Linked DNA regions of Caballeronia sp. LZ062. The protein of the gene in region 1 binds, or shares a complex with, the protein of each later gene. Links are inferred from orthologs where the notes say so. Each region holds a gene or a part of one and is shown in the gene's direction. Other genes may lie near its edges.

Evidence for each region.
Region 2: the proteins of fliM (region 1) and cheY are in contact, whole or in part, in a crystal structure (PDB 1F4V), measured with the Escherichia coli proteins. The link is inferred for Caballeronia sp. LZ062 from one-to-one orthologs.

The regions. Positions count from the first base shown.
Region 1 is NZ_JARTWB010000002.1:2,721,733-2,727,328, reverse strand. The notes cover bases 2,626-5,444. They hold fliM (flagellar motor switch protein FliM), read left to right. Parts: upstream 2,626-3,443; coding sequence 3,444-4,445; downstream 4,446-5,444. Other genes in these bases: fliO (flagellar biosynthetic protein FliO), read left to right, coding at 4,869-5,384; fliN (flagellar motor switch protein FliN), read left to right, coding at 4,450-4,872; fliL (flagellar basal body-associated protein FliL), read left to right, coding at 2,922-3,413. In the rest of the region: flagellar export protein FliJ, read left to right, coding at 1-121; P9239_RS18755 (flagellar hook-length control protein FliK), read left to right, coding at 196-1,593. UniProt on the Escherichia coli protein: FliM is one of three proteins (FliG, FliN, FliM) that forms the rotor-mounted switch complex (C ring), located at the base of the basal body.
Region 2 is NZ_JARTWB010000002.1:2,369,046-2,372,472, reverse strand. The notes cover bases 21-2,939. They hold cheY (chemotaxis response regulator CheY), read left to right. Parts: upstream 21-1,241; coding sequence 1,242-1,637; downstream 1,638-2,939. Other genes in these bases: P9239_RS17115 (DUF2844 domain-containing protein), read left to right, coding at 2,666-2,939; cheZ (protein phosphatase CheZ), read left to right, coding at 1,640-2,344; P9239_RS17130 (chemotaxis response regulator protein-glutamate methylesterase), read left to right, coding at 63-1,184; cheD (chemoreceptor glutamine deamidase CheD), read left to right, coding at 21-60. Also shown: more of cheD, read left to right, coding at 1-20; more of P9239_RS17115, read left to right, coding at 2,940-3,187; P9239_RS17110 (DUF3443 domain-containing protein), read left to right, coding at 3,207-3,427. UniProt on the Escherichia coli protein: Involved in the transmission of sensory signals from the chemoreceptors to the flagellar motors.

The DNA.
Region 1 (5,596 bases):
CTACGAAGTGCTGGCGGCACGCGGCGAGGCGGTTCTCGCGCGCAAGGCGGCACGCGTCGAACAGCGCGAAGCGGACGAGCACGCGGCCAAGGTGCTGCGCATGCGCGCCGAACGCGCCTGACGGATTTTTAGCGGCGCTGCTGTCATGGCAGCGAGCGCCGCGTGTGTTTCATTACAGGATTTGAGAGGTCGAACATGTCCTCCGTTTCAACCATCGGCGCGCTCACGGGCGCGAGCTCGTCGAGCGCATCGACGGCCAAGCGCGCGGCGAGCGCGGGCGTTTCGTTCGGGCAGACGCTGCAAGGCATGACCGACCGCGCGAACGCGGACGCCCTCGCGGCGAAGGCGCTCGCCTCCGACAACAAGTCGAGCGTCCACGACGCACCGAAACCCGACGACACCGCGAGCGCCGGCAAGAGCGATGACGCGAAGGCGTCGGCGGATGCGAGCGGCAAGACGGACGCGACGCACGAGGCGCCGAAGCACGCCGACAAGAGCGACGGCGCGGACGCATCGAAATCGACCGCCGCCAACGCGAAGCCCGCGAACTCAGCCGATGCCGCCGCGAAAGCGGCCGCCGAAGCGAAGGCGCGCGCGGACGCCGCCGACGCGTCGGATGCGGATGCCGACGACACCACGCTCACCGCGCTCACCGATGCGGCGACTGGCGCGGCGGCATCGACGGACGGCGACGCATCCACGACGGGCGACGCCAAGAAGAGCACGGACGCGAAATCGGCTGAAGACGCGCTGCAGGCCGCGCTCGCGGCCATGAACGGCACGCCGGCGAATGCAGCGGCGATGGCGGCGGCACACGCGAGCGTCAATGGCGGCAACGGCGCGACCGGCACCAATGAGGCGAGTGGCGAGACCCCGGGCGCCTTGCTCGGCGCGGGTGCGAAGGGTGCGCGCGGCATCGCGTTGACGAACGCGGCATCGGGCGATGCGAAGAACGCCGCTGCGACCGCGACGCAGACGAACGCCGCCGCGCTCGCGACGGCGCAGGACGCGCTGACGCCGGCCGGCGACGGCGCGAGCTCGGCGTACAAGCAGACCGCCGATGCGGCGGCGCATGCGGTGGCGTTGCAGGCGGCATCGGCGAATTCGGGCGTATCGAGCCCGCAAGGCGCGACGACGGCGGCGACGAGCGCGGCGATTGCGCCGCACGTGGGCGCATCCGGCTGGGACGATGCGTTCAGCCAGAAGGTCGTGTTCGTGTCGAAGTCGGATCAGCAGAGCGCGGAGCTGACGCTGAATCCGAAGGATCTCGGTCCGCTTCAGGTGACGCTTCAGGTCGCCGACAATCATGCGCACGCGCTGTTCGTATCGCAGCATGCGCAGGTGCGTGAGGCTGTCGAAGCGGCTATGCCGAAGCTGCGCGAGGCGATGGAAGCCAATGGCATCAGCCTCGGCAGCACGAGTGTCTCGGATGGGTCGGCGTTTGCGCGCCAGTCGCAGGGGGATGGTCAGGGCGGGGGTTCTTCTTCCTCTCGCGGAGGGCGGGGTGTTGGCGGTGGCGGTCTTGAGGCCGCTGGCGGGGCCGTTGCCGCGGTCGTGCGGCGGACCGTGGGGCTTGTGGATACTTTTGCTTAAGGGCTTCTGTTTCCCCGATGGGCGCGGGTCTTCGGAGAAGCTGTTCTCGCGTCGGTCTATTGGCATTGCCCCTTGCCGGGGCGGGGTTGCGGAGCTGCGCAGTAGCGCTTGGGCGGTCTTTCGTTCGTTCCGTCTTTCGTTCTTTCGGGGACCTTGTATTCGTGTCGGTCTATTAGTGTTGCCCCTCCCCGGGGCGGGGGTCACTTTCTTTGCTGTCGACCAGAGTAGGCGCTTTAGCGCCGTACTCTGGTCCCATGCAAAGAAAGTAACCAAAGAAAGCAGCTTTTTCGCCCGCGGTTTTGAATGACGGTGCACTCCGCAGAAAAGCATTGGCACTCAGCTTGAATCAGCCCTGAATCACCCTCCACGCCCGCTGAGCACCACGTCCTCCGAGCCCCTTGGCTCGATAAAACCAACAGACACAACGGCTCTGCCTAGATAGGCACGTGGCAAGCCAAGCGAAACCACTCCGCGCCAGGCAAGCCACGCCAAACCAAACGAAGCCGAGGCAAGGCAAGCCACGCCGAGCCGAGCCATGCCAAGCCATTCAACGATGTGAACCGCATGCGCGAGCGGCATTGTCATAGCGACGAGCGCGGACACAGGCGCCGCGCGTAGTGGCGTCCTGGCCTGCTCCGCCCGGCCCCGCTTGGCCGCCTAGCGCAAGCAGGCAAGGCCGCGCTTACAAAGTAGCTGGGACTTTGTTGGCAGGGTGAAATGTGCGACTGGTTTTAACGAGCCAAGGAGCTCGAAGGACGTGGTGGTCAGCGGGCGCGGAAGGTGATTCAGGGCTGATTCAAGCTGAGGGCCAATGCTTCTCTGCGAAGTGGCCACTTGTATTTGTGCATCGGGCGGTTCGGAAAAAAGCTGCTTTCTTTGGTTACTTTCTTTGCAGCAGCAAAGAAAGTGACCCCCGCCCCGGGGAGGGGCAACGCTAATAGACCAACGCGAATACAAGCTTCACGACCTTCTACCCGAAAAACCGGCCTCAAAGCGTGCGGCGCAAACCCCACCCGAGCAGGGGCAACGCTAATAGACCGCCAAGAAAGCAAGTTTCACGAAGCAACAACGCCAAAAGACCGACACGAATTCAAGTTCCACGAAGCAAACAGCGCTAACCGACCGACGCGAGCACAAGTTCTACGAAAAAGAAGAGCGGTGCAATTGCGGTTCCAAGCAAACCGCAAAGACCGCCGCACCGGGTCGTCAGGGCAGCCCCTGACCAACCGTCGAGAACCCCAAAAAGGCACCAAAAACCCCCTCTGTTCGACCCATCACGACAAGCCGCGATAGCGAACAATTCAACCTATCGAAAGAGGCACGCATTCATGGCTACCACTACCGCAAACCAGCAACCCATCGTTCCCGCAAAGAGCGGCAAGCTCAAGCGCATTTTGATCATCGCCATCGGGGCGATCGTGCTGCTCGGCGCAGGCGCCGGCGGCGCCTATTTCGTGCTCGGCAAGTCCGCGCACGGCCCCGCGAAGCCCGCGCCGCTGCCGCCGCCGGTGTTCTTCCCGCTCGAGTCGCTGACGGTCAACCTGCAAGCCGACGACGGCATCATGCATTACCTGCGCGTCGGCCTCACGCTCAAGCTCAAGGACGAGAAAGCGCAAGCCGCGCTCACCGAACGCATGCCGGAAATCCGCAGCCGCGTACTGCTGCTTCTTTCGGCCAAGCATCCGGAAGACCTCGCCGGCATCGAAGGCAAACGCAAGCTCGCCGACGAACTGCGCGCCGCGGTCGAAGCCGCCGGCAGCACGCCGGAGCAACCGGCGCACGTCCAAGAAGTGCTCTTCACTGAATTCGTCGTTCAGTAAGCGCCCGCATCTATCCAAGGAAAGAGAGTCATGGGCCACGAAGAGTTCATGTCGCAAGAGGAGGTCGATGCCCTCCTCAAGGGCGTCACCGGCGAGATTGATCAAGTCTCCGACGAAAACAAGCCCGCCGGCGTGCGTCCGTACAACATCGCGACGCAGGAACGCATCGTCCGCGGCCGGATGCCCGGCCTCGAAATCATCAACGACCGCTTCGCGCGCCTCATGCGCGTGGGCATCTTCAACTTCATGCGGCGTTCGGCGGAAATCTCCGTCGGCCCGGTGAAGGTGCAGAAGTACAGCGAATTCACGCGCAACCTGCCGATCCCGACCAACCTCAACCTGGTCCATGTGAAGCCTCTGCGCGGCACGTCGCTGTTCGTGTTCGATCCGAACCTCGTGTTCTTCGTCGTCGATAACCTCTTCGGCGGCGACGGGCGGTTTCATACGCGCGTCGAAGGCCGCGAGTTCACGCAGACGGAACAGCGCATCATCCACAAGCTGCTGAACCTCGTGTTCGAGCACTACGCGGCGTCGTGGCGCAGCGTGCGCCCGCTGCAATTCGAGTACATGCGCTCGGAGATGCACACGCAGTTCGCCAACGTCGCGACGCCGAACGAAATCGTCATCGTGACGCAGTTCACCATCGAGTTCGGCTCGATTGGCGGCACGCTGCACATCTGCTTCCCGTACTCGATGATCGAGCCGATCCGCGACGTGCTTTCCTCGCCGATTCAGGGCGAAGCGCTCGAAGTGGACCGCCGCTGGGTGCGCGTGCTGTCGCAGCAGGTGCAGTCGGCGGAAGTGGAGCTGACCGTGGATCTCGCGGAGATTCGCTCGTCGTTCGAGAAGCTGCTCAACATGCGCGTGGGCGATGTCTTGCCGATCGATATTCCCGAGCAGGTCGTCGCGAAGGTGGACGGCGTGCCGGTGATGGAATGCGGTTACGGAATTTTCAATGGTCAATACGCGCTGCGCGTCCAAAACATGATCAGCGGCGCAAGCGATTCGACGAAGGAAGGTAGTTATGAGTGATCTGATGCAGGAAGGCACCGAGCCCGGCGCGACCGACATGAAAGACGAAGAACTCTCGATGGACGACTGGGCAAGCGCGCTTGCCGAACAGAACGGCAACGAAGCGCCGGTCGCATCGGCGGGCGTGTTTCAGCCGCTGTCTAAGGCCGCGACGCCCTCGACGCGCAACGACATCGACATGATTCTCGACATCCCCGTGCAGATGACGGTGGAACTCGGGCGCACGAAGATCGCGATCCGCAACCTGCTGCAACTCGCGCAGGGTTCGGTCGTGGAACTGGACGGACTCGCGGGCGAGCCGATGGACGTGCTCGTGAACGGCTGTCTGATCGCGCAGGGCGAAGTGGTCGTGGTCAACGACAAGTTCGGCATTCGCCTGACGGACATCATCACGCCGTCCGAACGCATCCGGAAGCTGAATCGATGAAACGCCTGGCCGCTGTCGTCTTGTCCGCCGCGCCGCTTTTTGCTCATGCGGCCGACATGAACGCCGTGAATCACGCCGCGCAGATCGCCTCGGGCGTCGGCGCGGGCAGCGCGGTGCCGTCGCTCGGCTTCGGCGCGGTGCTGCAAACGCTGCTGGGGCTCGCCGTCGTCATCGGCTTCGTGTTCGGCTGCGCGTGGCTCGCCCGCAAGTTCGGCTTCCAGGGCGGCAAGCGCAGCGGCCTCGTGAAGGTAGTAGGCGGCGCATCGCTCGGCAACAAGGAACGCGTGGCGGTCGTCGAGATCGGCGATACGTGGCTCGTTCTTGGCGCAGGGCCGGGCAACGTGCGGCTTCTTCACACGATGCCCGCCGGCTCCGCGGAAGCCGAAGTGCCGGCCGGCGTGACGGGATCGCCCGCGCAAACGTTGCCGGGATCGTTCGGCCAGCGCTTCCGCGATGCGCTCGCCGGCGAAGCGAACAAGCGTCTTCAGAAGTTCGTCAGTACCGGCAAGTAAAGCCGATCGTCTTTGCCGATGTCATCGGGCGTGCTCCGCGAGGGCCACGCCCGATTTTCTTTTCAAGCGACGCGCGCTCTCGCAATAGAACGAGTTGGCGCCGAATCCCCCTTCTGTTCGCGCCATCGTTTGCGACCGGGATAGTCAACAATTCAAGCTATCGAAAGAGGCAGGAAGTCATGGCTATCACATTCGTCATTTTTCAGAGTCAG
Region 2 (3,427 bases), 350 kb from region 1 along the record:
CGTGCGACCAGCGCGATGGCGCGGACGGCGCGCATCGCGAAGACGGTGGAGGAGGCGTGAGCATGTTGAATGCATCGAATGGCGGCAAAGAAGCCGCGCCGAAGATCAAAGTATTGTGCGTCGACGATTCGGCGCTCGTGCGCAGCCTGATGACCGAGATCATCAACTCGCAGCCCGACATGCACGTGTGCGCGACCGCGCCCGATCCGCTCGTCGCGCGTGAACTGATCAAGCTGCACAACCCGGACGTGCTGACGCTGGATGTCGAAATGCCGCGCATGGACGGCCTCGACTTTCTGGAGAAGCTGATGCGCCTTCGGCCGATGCCGGTCGTGATGGTGTCGTCGCTGACGGAACGCGGCAACGAAATCACGCTGCGCGCGCTGGAACTGGGCGCGGTGGACTTCGTGACGAAGCCGAAAGTCGGCATCCGCGAGGGCATGCTGGATTACGCCGAGAAGCTCGCCGACAAGGTTCGCGCCGCTTCCCGGGCGCGCGTGCGGCAAATCGCGCACGCGGCGAGCGCGCCGAGCGCGCAAGGTCACGCTGGCGCGAAGCCCGCGCCGCTCATCAACAACCCGCTCGTGTCGACGGAAAAGCTCGTGATCGTCGGCGCATCGACGGGCGGCACGGAAGCGATCCGCGAAGTGCTCGTGCCGCTGCCGCCGGACGCGCCTGCGGTGCTGATCGCGCAGCACATGCCGCCGGGCTTCACGAAGTCGTTCGCGCAGCGCCTGAACGGGCTGTGCCGCATCACGGTGAAGGAAGCGGAGCACGGCGAGCGCGTGTTGCCGGGCCATGCGTATATCGCGCCGGGCCACGCGCACCTCGTGCTCGCGCGTAGCGGGGCGAACTACGTCGCGCATCTGTCGGATGCGCCGCCGGTGAACCGGCATCGTCCGTCGGTGGATGTGCTGTTCCATTCGGCCGCGCAGCATGCAGGCAAGAACGCGATCGGCGTGATTCTGACCGGCATGGGCCGCGACGGCGCGGCGGGGCTGCTCGAGATGCAGCAGGCGGGCGCCTACACGCTCGCGCAGGACGAAGCGAGTTGCGTGGTGTTCGGCATGCCGCGCGAAGCAATTGCAATGGGCGGTGCGAGCGAGATCGCGCCGCTTTCTGAAATGAGCCGGCGCGTGATGGCGCGGCTGGCATCGATGGGCGAACGCGTGCAGCGCGTCTGATTTAACTGAATTGAATTACGCGGTGTCACGCCGCACTGAGAACACACGGGAGCAATGATGGACAAGAACATGAAGATCCTCGTCGTCGACGATTTTCCGACGATGCGACGTATCGTGCGTAATCTGCTGAAGGAGCTCGGCTACTCGAACGTCGACGAAGCAGAAGACGGCGCGGCGGGCCTCGCGCGTCTGCGCGGCGGCGGCTTCGACTTCGTGATCTCCGACTGGAACATGCCGAACCTCGACGGCCTGTCGATGCTGCAGCAGATTCGCGCGGACGCGACGCTGTCGCATCTGCCGGTGCTGATGGTGACGGCGGAATCGAAGAAGGAGAACATCATCGCGGCGGCGCAAGCGGGCGCGAATGGTTACGTGGTGAAGCCTTTCACGGCCGCCACGCTCGACGAGAAGCTCACCAAGATTCTCGAGAAGATGGCTAAAGCCGGGAGCTGATCGTGAACGATCTGACCACTGAACTTTCCGCTGTCGCAGCCGAGGCCGATAACGATTTCTCGAGCGACCGCATTCTCGCGCGCATCGGCCAATTGACGCGCACGCTGCGCGACTCGATGCGCGAACTGGGTCTCGACAAGCAAGTGGAAGCCGCGGCGCAGGCCGTGCCCGACGCGCGCGACCGCCTGAAGTACGTCGCGACGATGACCGAGCAGGCGGCCGACCGCGCGCTCAACGCGATCGAACTCGCCAAGCCGATGCAGGAAGCGATGCAGCGCGAAGCGCAGGCACTCGACGATCGTTGGGCGCAATGGTACGGCGCGCCGCTCGCGCAGGGCGAAGCGGGCGAGTTGCTCGCGCAGACGCGCAGCTTCCTGCAAAGCGTGCCGGAAAAGACGCAGGCGACCAACACGCAACTGCTGGAAATCATGCTCGCGCAGGATTTCCAGGATCTGACCGGTCAGGTGATCAAGAAGATCACGGACGTCGTGTATCTGATCGAACAGCAACTGCTGGGCGTGCTGCTGGAAAACATCGCGCCCGAGCGGCGCGAGCAGTTCGCGGCGTCGGCGGCGGCGCTGATGTCGTCATCGACGGGCAGTACGGAAAGTCTGCTCAACGGACCGCAGATCAATCCGGAAGGGCGCAGCGACGTCGTGCAGGATCAGTCGCAAGTAGACGATCTGCTCGCGAGCCTCGGCTTCTGAGCCTTCGGGCTTCCTGACGGCATGCAGCACAGACGCGGAGCGCCTCTTCGGATGCGTTCCGCGTTTGCGTTTGCGCCGAATTCCTTCCTCGACTCCCGTTTTAGCAAGGCATCTATCGACTGGGAACTTCTGCCTGACTTACTGTTCGATTCTTCCGTCCCAACGGCGCGCGACGTGCGCGTGACGCGGCCGTTTTTCGGGATTTGGCATACTGATGGCTATAGCATCCCTATGATGCTTCAATCGGCAAGCGGGCCGCAGCCCCGAAAACGGCGCGCGGCCCCGGCAGACAACCATCCATTGGAATCGACAGGAGGCCCAGTGAAGGTACCGAAGCAACCCCGTCATGGGCATCTCAGGCTATCGTTGGCCTTTCTCGCAGGCGCGCTCAGCGTCTGCACAGCCGGACCGGCGCGCGCGGCGCTCGGCGGCGAACCGCTGACCGCGCCGCAAGGCGCGACCGCCGCGAATGCGGTCGTGCATGCCGCGACCGGGGCGTCCGGCGCGTCCGGCGCATCCACGGCATCGACGTTCACCGTCCGCTCGACGACGCTCGCGAGCGGCACCGTCATCAACGAATACGTGTCGTCCGGCGGCACGGTGTTCGGCATTGCCTGGCGTGGGCCGCGCGTGCCGGATCTCGCCACCTTGCTCGGCAGCTATTTCCCGCAGTATCAGCAAGGCCTGCTCGCGCAGCGCGCCGCACGAGGCGGACGCGGGCCGGTGAGCGTGGAAGCGTCGGGACTCGTCGTGCATTCGGGCGGCCACATGGGCGCATTCTCGGGCAGCGCGTACCTGCCGCAGTCTTTGCCCGCCGGCGTTTCCGCCAGCGACATCCAGTAAGCGACGGGAGAATCCGATAATGCTTAGAACGACACTCGGCCTCGGCGCGGCATCTTCCCGGCCCACCGGCAACGCCGCGCGCTGGTTCGGCGCGCTGTTTCTCGCCCTCACGCTTGCCGCATGCGGCGGCGGCAGCGACAACAACTCCAGTTCCAGTAGCGGCGGCTCGTCGGGCGGCAGCAGTTCCAGCGGCTCGTCCAGCACCGCGAATGCCCAGCCGATCACGCCCAACGGCACCAA